2 regions of the Paenibacillus sp. MB22_1 genome follow, and region 1 is predicted to be linked to the other one. Evidence: riboswitches for the same ligand, from Rfam matches in the RefSeq annotation. Region 1 holds a riboswitch; the other holds the start of a gene.

Region 1 (4,198 bases):
GCAGCAGTGGCTCGCCTTTGACATGAAAATAAATATAGTCCGTATGCGGCTTGATGTCGTCCAGAATCTTGCGGAAGTCCTCAACTTTGATAAACTGCGCCTGGCGATGGGTCGGCGGACAGAAGCTGCAGGCCAGGTTGCAGATGCTGGTCGTTTCGATATAAAACTTTTTGAATTTTTTCATGGTGACCTACTTCATTTAAATTTTAGTTACTGTCTTATTCTATCAATGAATCGCGGTTAATAAAAGATCATGTGGTCTTTGTCCGCTTTATAGTAATCCAGTCGGTCTTGTAACGTTCCGGTATGGAATTCGAACATATGCCCGTCCGGGTCCAGAAAATAAATCGACTTTTTGTCGCGCTGATCTCTTTCACGCCCTGGCAGCACTTCAACGTTTAATTCCCGGAGCCGGTTCTGAAAGGCCTCGAAATCCCCCTCATCGATCGAAAAAGCGATATGCGTATATGTACGATGCTGCTTGTCCCGCGGAATGTCTTCCTGATTTAAGGCGATCCACAGCCCGTTCAGGTCGAAATAGGCAAGCTTATGTCCTTTCACCAGGGGAGTCGCTCCAAAGACCTGCTCATAGAACGCCATGGATCGATCCAAATCCGATACGGAGAAACAGAAATGATTAATGCCATTAATTTTCATACCAATCCTCCTACTCTATCAAACAGACCGTGACAAGGCCCTGCCCCCTGCCACGACGAATTTTCATGCTGCTTCGCATTTTCCTAGTTCAGGACGTGGCTTTGGCGGTGATTCGCACGTTTTCCACTATAATCGGCGTGCCTGCCCCTATCATATCCTGCCCCAGCAACAACGTCAAAGACTCCGGCTCCAGTACAAACAATCTGCCTTCCTGCAGCATGCCATTGATAAATAAGTTGGTATAGGACCCTCCACCGATCCCGGCAAAAACCGCAGGCGTTTCCCCCTCGTCATCCGTAAATTGATTGGCAGGGATGTGAACGGTCCCGGTCAAATCGGCAAGCGGCGCAAAAAAGTAACGGAAAACTGTAGAGGTAACCCGAATATCGCCTGCAGGCAGTCCTGGTGGTCCGGGCTTTCCCCGCTCGCCTTGTGGACCTGTTAGCCCCATTGGCCCGGCTGCTCCTGGCTCGCCCTGCGGCCCTGGCGGTCCCATCGGACCGGCACTTCCCGGAGCGCCCTGCGGTCCTGCGGGTCCCAACGCTCCAGTTGCTCCCCGCATTTCGGCCAGATCCTCCGCAACTCCACCAGGAAACGGCATAAGATTCTTCGCGCGTACCAAGCGCTCATACTGCCGAAGTAACCGGCGGTAGCGGTGCAGGAGCCGTGACGCTCGCAGATAACGAAGCCGCAGTGCATGCACGACCCGCTTCCGGCGCCGCTGACGCGAGCATGCCTGGCAGTGCTTTACCTTATGGGCTTGATACCGCCGTTTGTTCATGCGCGTTGCCTTTTTGCGCGCACCTCTTGCCGCTCCCATTCACCGCTTCCCCCTGGCCAGATGGCTCTTCAACTCTTACTTACCTATCCTATGAATAACCCGTCTTTGGCGCTTGGGCAATTGGCTTCCCCCGTCGTCCAAAAAATCCATATTCAACGGAGGTTGTCAGCCCTGTCACTTAACAAAGTTGCATCATTATATATGATGTATCGGACACTCTCGATACCCTCAAAGATTAGGAGGTGATGATAGATGCCTGTAATTAAACCCGTATTTACGGCAGTAGCATCGGCTCCAGTCGCCTCTGGAGGTGAAGTTACAACCGTAGTAACGCCGACAGTCACCCGTTACTTCGCCACGTTAACAGCCGACATGATCGGCGCTACCGAAACGACCATTCCTGCCGCCAGCTTCGTCGACGATGCCGACGCACCGATCACGGAACTGCCTGAGCTCACCGGTACCGATTATTTCAACGTTTACATTAACGGCGTACTTCAACAATCCTCGTTGTCAACGCTGACCACGGCCAGCCTCGTGCTCGACACCGTGGATTTGATCGCAGGTGTTCCCGTTCAGATTGAAGTGGGCAGCTTCAGCAACGTCGTTTCCACAATTACAACCCCGCCAACGATTTCGGCGCCCACCATTACGATTATCACGTAATCTGTATTGACGAGTTGTCCCCTCATAGCATAAAATGTTGCCAATGACAACGCAATAAGGCGATGGAGTTCGCCTAAACCGCTCGTTTGAGCTGATGACTCCTACCAGACTCTCTGGTAGGAGTCTGTCTATTTTTTCAGGAGGTAGAGCACATTGAACATCCTTGCATTAATTGTGGGTGGCTTACTCGGAACCCTGCTCCGGTACGGACTGTCCCTCTGGATTCCAAACATCGGAGCTTTTCCACTTTCGATCCTGCTCATCAACTGGGCCGGTTGCTTATTTCTCGGCTGGTTGTTTACCGTCGCTGCCCTGCGAAAGATCCATCCCAGTATACGCATCGGGGCAGGTACGGGATTTGCCGGTGCATTTACGACGTTCTCCACCTTCACGGTCCAGACCGTTGATGCGATACATACCGGACATCTGGCTGCGGCAGTCGCCTATCTGTTGACCAGCTTGATCGGCGGTCTTCTGATGGCTTGGGCTGGAGTCCGCTTAGGTCAAAAACAACAGGCTCCTAAGGCAGGGGACTCCGCATGATCGGCATCGTGGGACTTGGCGGGATTCTCGGCACGCTCCTTCGTTACTATTTAGGACAATGGATCTCATCCCAAACCGCCACTCGCGGCTCGCAATTTCCTTGGGGAACGTGGGTAATCAATCTCAGCGGCAGCCTCCTGCTTGGCGTCCTAGCCGGACTCCACACACGGCAGGCTATCCCTGACTGGGGCTGGTTGATGCTGGGGACTGGATTTTGCGGTGCCTACACGACGTTCTCCACCTTTGGATATGAAACGATCACCTTAATTAACAAGGGGCAAAAACAAAAGGCGGCCGTATATGTGCTGACCTCGGCTTTGCTCGGCGCGGCTTGCGCATGGTTGGGAAGCTGGCTTGTCTCAACTTAACGATCCTACATTACAAAGGCATCGGCCCGTATAACGATCAAGCGTCCCGGCGCCAGCATATAATGCAGCAAATCCGCGAATATGCGAGAAAAGGTGATATCTATTGGCCAGTTTTCGTAGAGCTTATTTGCTGAAACAGCGCATTGCCGGGAAGATGCTGAAGATGAAGGGAGTCCATGGCGTTGGCGTCGGCTTGCGGGACCCGAAACGCCCCAAACGCGGCGCAGCGATCATCGTATATGCCGATCCCCTGACCACAGCCGCTGCCGCCAAACAAAACAAGTCAACCCGCACCACAGCATTACCTCGTTATCTAAAGCCTCGGGCTGGCGTGCCGTTTCGTATCGTCCGTTCCCCTAGGTTCTGCAAACGGGCCGGTAATGGGAACGGCGGCAGGTTCACGCGCCGAATTCGCCCGGTTATGGCCGGCTACAGCGTTGGCACATCGGACTCCTCCGGCACGGTTGGTTTGATCGTCAGCGGAGATGCTTCCGGATGCCAACGCTTGATCCTTAGCAACAACCACGTCCTCGTCGATAATAATACCCGGCGATTCTCTGCCACGCTGCAACCGGGAGGTGCTGATGGAGGGACTATCGCTAAGGACCGCATCGGTCAGCTGGACCGTTTCGTCAAGCTGAGCCGGAAACGGGCAAATTATATCGACGCAGCTACCGCCAAACCTTTGAGACGTTCTTTGCTGAAGCCAGCCTATGCTGTCTTTGGGATCGTCCCGGGCCATGTGCGATCCTATAAAATCGGTGATCGACTTAAGAAGGTGGGTCGCACGACAGGGGTTGTAACCGGTACGGTGGAATCAATCCATACCGATGTGCAGGTCGATTACGGGGATTACGGCAATTTAGGGATGATTACCTTCAAGAACCAAAGCGTGATCCGTGGCAAACGCCCCGTTTCCTTGGAAGGCGATTCCGGCTCGGTGTGGCTGACGAGGAAAGGCAATCTTGCGACTGCGGTGAATTTTGCCGGATCCGAAAACGGATTGCTGTCCATCTCCTATCCCATTGAATGGTTTATGCAGGTGTTTGGCGCGCGGGTAGCAAAGCCCGGTTCAGGGCGGCTGCTTCGATCCGGGCGGGGCAACAGTAAGAAATTTATGTGCATCCGGCCGTTGCCGGCGAAGCTGGTCCAATCCCTCCGTCCGATTACGGCGTCTCCCCGC
Region 2 (4,198 bases), on a different contig from region 1:
TTCCAAACATTTAAGCCGATTGAAAACGGCGGGGTTAGTCAAGGAGAGCCGCAAAGGGCAATGGGTGTTTTACTCTCTGAACCGTGAAGTTCTTGAACAGGTTGGATTGGTGTTGAGGCAGTTGCCCGACATGTCGGATGAATTGAAAGAGCTAGAAAAACAGGGACTATTGGTTAATGTTTGCTGTGAATAAGAGGAGTGTATCACATGGGCAGTCAAAACATCAAAAGGTTGTCGTTTCTGGATCGGTATTTAACGGTGTGGATTTTTCTGGCCATGGCCGTTGGCATCGGTTGCGGTTATTTGTTTCCCAACATGGTGGACAACTTGAATGCTTTACAGGTCGGCACCACCTCCATTCCCATTGCCATCGGTTTGATCCTGATGATGTACCCGCCGCTGGCGAAAGTGCGATACGAGGAACTGGGCCATGTGTTCCGCAACGTGAAAGTGCTGGGCTTGTCCCTGGTGCAGAACTGGGTCATCGGGCCGCTCCTCATGTTCGTGTTGGCAATCATTTTCTTGCGGGGCTATCCCGAGTACATGGTTGGCTTGATTCTGATCGGTCTTGCCCGTTGCATCGCCATGGTCATCGTCTGGAACGATCTTTCCAAAGGGGACACTGAGTACGCAGCGGGCTTGGTGGCGTTCAATTCCATCTTTCAGGTTTTGTTTTATTCGTTCTATGCGTTCGTGTTCGTCACGATTTTGCCGCAGTGGCTCGGATTGGAAAGCATGGTCATCGAGATCACGATGGCCGAGGTCGCCAAAAGCGTGTTTATCTACCTGGGCATTCCCTTCCTTGCGGGGATGATCACCCGATATGCACTGGTGAAAACAAAGGGGAAAGCATGGTACGAGCGGGTGTTCATTCCGAAGATCAGCCCGTTGACCTTGGTCGCCCTGCTGTTCACCATCGTGGTCATGTTCTCCCTCAAAGGGGAGGTCATCCTTGAGTTGCCCATGGATGTGCTCAGGGTCGCGATCCCGCTTCTCATCTACTTTGTCGTCATGTTTGTGGTGTCGTTTCTGCTCAGCAAAAAAGCGGGAGCAGGCTACCCCGTCTGCACGACGCTTTCCTTTACCGCCGCCAGCAACAATTTTGAACTGGCAATTGCAGTGGCAGTCGGGGTGTTCGGCATTCATTCGGGAGCGGCTTTTGTGGCGGTCATCGGCCCGCTGGTGGAAGTGCCCGTAATGCTGGCTTTGGTGAAGCTGTCGCTCTATTTCCAACGCAAATTTTTTTCCACGCAAGGAGGCTGACGAAATGGCGGAGAAACCGATCATCTATTTCCTTTGCACAGGCAATTCCTGCCGCAGTCAAATGGCGGAAGGGTTCGGGAAAAAATATCTTGGTGACCGTTTTGACGTGTACAGTGCAGGAATAGAAGCTCACGGTCTCAATCCGTATGCCGTTCGGGTCATGCGGGAGGTGGGCATCGACATCTCCAATCAGACATCCGATGTGATCGATCCCGAGCTGTTAAACAAAGCGGATTATGTGATTACGCTCTGTGGCGATGCCAACGACCGATGCCCGATGACACCTCCGCACGTGACACGCTGGCATTGGGGCTTTGACGATCCTGCCAAGGCAACGGGGACGGAGGAAGAAAAACTGGCGGTATTCCGCCGCGTGCGGGACGAGATTGGCGAACGAATCAAGCGGTTTCGCGACACGGGAGAATAGATACCAGAATACAGGCTGTTGGGATTGATTTTCGATGAAATAGGGAATATGATAGTGTCAACGCGAAATAGGCGATGGAGTTCGCCATAACCGCCTGACGGCTGATGACTCCTACCGATACGAGTGTATGGGTAGGGGTCTGTTTTTTTATCCAGCATTTCGGGAGGAATCAGCATGTCATATTTTTTGGTCGGAATTGCGGGGATCATCGGCACTTTGCTTCGGTATGTTTTAGGATTGTGGGTTCAACAATTGGTTCCGCAAACCTCGTTTCCCGTTGGCACGTTGGCGGTCAATCTGGTCGGTTGTTTCGCCCTGGGATGGTTTTTCCAATGGGTCATGGACAAAAACCGCATTTCACCTCGTGTTCGCACCAGCATCAGCACGGGTTTGATCGGCTCCTTTACCACGTTTTCGACGTTCAGTGTGGAAACCGTCCAATTGTTCCGTCAGGGACTATGGGGGAGCGGGATTGCGTATGTAGGGATAAGTATGATCGGCGGATTGTGTCTGGTTTGGATGGGAACGGCGGTTGCCGACAGGAGAAGGGAGAGGGTTCGACATGGCTGAGATCGGTTGGATAGCGGCGGGCGGCTTTTTGGGAGCGATGGCTCGTTACGCGATGGTTGCATTTGTTTCCGCCCGTTGGCCGACCAGGTTGCCTCTTGGAACGCTGTTGGTGAATCTGATCGGTTCCTTTTTGCTCGGATGGATCGCAAGCAGTGGATTAAATGAACAGATAGCATTTTTTCTGGGAACGGGATTCATGGGGGCGTTTACGACGTTCTCCACGTTCAAGCTGGAGAGCGTGAACCTGTTTCGGTGGGGCGAAGGGAAAACAAGCCTTCTGTACATGGGGATGACGTACCTTCTCGGCATCGGAGCAGCATGGCTGGGATTTGGTGTGGGAATGTGACTTATTGACACATGAAAAATGGAGACCATTTGGCGGAGTTGGTCCGACAGGTGGGAAAGGTCTAAGCTGTTCAGGTTTCATGGCGACGAATGGCCACCGTTTTTTGTGGGTTTCTCCTCCTCGCGATGCTTCCGTTTGCCCATGGATGTGCCCTTGTCACGCCTTACTGGGCAATTGCATAAAATAGTCGCAGATTCCGTTAATTCCAATCGAAGGAGAGTGAACACGGGATTGAATCCTTATTACGCCCACCAGTATTACAGCACACAGTGGTTCTATCCCATGCCCTGTTACTGGCCCCCTCATCATGACTGGCGGAACTGGCACCCGTATACTTACGGTATGCTACAACATGTAAGGAACGACGGGTACCCTCCAGTCGAATTGAAAGATTATGGCGGAAAACCGTTCGTTGTCGATATTGAGAGGGCCGCCAAGCAAAATAAAAATTACCGAACCGCATTATGGACAGGAAAACATTTGCAAGTGACTTTGATGAGCATCGAGGTAGGAGGAGATATCGGATTAGAAGTTCATCCTGATGTTGACCAGTTTATCCGTATTGAACAAGGACAGGGACTTGTGCGAATGGGGGAACGAAAAGACCGTCTGGATTTTGAAAGAAGAGTGTCCGAAGATGACGCGATCATGATTCCAGCTGGGACGTGGCATAATGTGACCAATACGGGGCATGTTCCCTTGAAGCTGTATTCCATTTATGCTCCGCCCGAGCATCCGTTTGGCACGGTTCACAGGACGAAAGCCGAGGCCATGGCCGCTTATCGGTGACTGATTTGGCAGTTTCGTTGGAAACCAAAGTTATGTCAGGTTTTCAAGTAATTATGGGAAAAAAGTGGCCGCAGAGCCCTTCGTCAGGGGTGTTCTGCGGTTTTTGCTTTCAAACGAGGGGTGCCGCCTGCAACATTTAGGGGTTCGGGATGGCTTATGCGGGGATAAGTTTGATATTGGTGGTGTGTCTCATGTGGCATTCGGTGTTGGGACAAGATGGCTTGGGAATTTGCTGTGGAACATGACATTTATCCATTCGTTTGAGGAGGAATGATAATCTCCGCCTCAATGACTGCTTTATCATAACGATGTCGGTGATTATTGATCTTTCCATTCCAGCAATATATCCAACAACTTTAGAAACGTTTTTTGATCTTCGATGCTTCGTGTTTGCAGGCGGGTAACGATTTGAGAAATTGTGAATTCTTGAGAGTTTGGTTTAGGCTGGATCGACCGAAAGAGGTCTTCTAATGAAATTTCCAGAGCGTTCGCCACCTTTTCGATGCTTTCCAGCGTAGCATTTTTCTCGCCTCTTTCCAATTGTCCAATGTATGTAGCATGGAGATTGGCTATATCTGCCAATTCTTCCTGACTCAATCCCTTTTCTTTGCGGAAATTCCGTATCCGCTCTCCAATAACCATTGGCAAATCGCTCATTTTTACCACCTCTCAGGTAACTTTAGCTTTATTCTTTAAGCTTCCCCAAGAGACGATAGATATTCAAAATAACAAATGATATACTATAAGTATTGTTTACTGAGCCAAACAAAAAATACTGAAACCAAAATCCGCGGTATTTGCTC

What was found. A riboswitch is a leader RNA that binds a small molecule or an ion and turns the genes downstream of it on or off. The one in region 1 is predicted to bind fluoride.
Region 2: it holds a riboswitch for fluoride, as region 1 does, so the genes downstream of both, crcB (fluoride efflux transporter CrcB) here and crcB (fluoride efflux transporter CrcB) in region 1, are expected to answer to the same signal.

What each region holds. Positions count from the first base shown of each region.
Region 1 is NZ_JBLADV010000001.1:1,541,581-1,545,778, forward strand. Features, by position in the region: gene ACL02P_RS07145 (radical SAM/SPASM domain-containing protein) at 1-184, opposite strand, end outside; gene fosB (metallothiol transferase FosB) at 241-657, opposite strand; gene ACL02P_RS07155 (DUF4183 domain-containing protein) at 746-1,477, opposite strand; gene ACL02P_RS07160 (DUF4183 domain-containing protein) at 1,691-2,104, shown strand; fluoride riboswitch at 2,154-2,215, shown strand; gene crcB (fluoride efflux transporter CrcB) at 2,258-2,647, shown strand; gene crcB (fluoride efflux transporter CrcB) at 2,644-3,015, shown strand; gene ACL02P_RS07175 (hypothetical protein) at 3,119-4,198, shown strand, end outside.
Region 2 is NZ_JBLADV010000002.1:546,032-550,229, reverse strand. Features, by position in the region: gene ACL02P_RS14285 (ArsR/SmtB family transcription factor) at 1-193, shown strand, start outside; gene arsB (ACR3 family arsenite efflux transporter) at 223-1,263, shown strand; gene arsC (arsenate reductase (thioredoxin)) at 1,268-1,690, shown strand; fluoride riboswitch at 1,752-1,811, shown strand; gene crcB (fluoride efflux transporter CrcB) at 1,865-2,260, shown strand; gene crcB (fluoride efflux transporter CrcB) at 2,253-2,606, shown strand; gene ACL02P_RS14260 (cupin domain-containing protein) at 2,838-3,395, shown strand; gene ACL02P_RS14255 (helix-turn-helix domain-containing protein) at 3,714-4,052, opposite strand.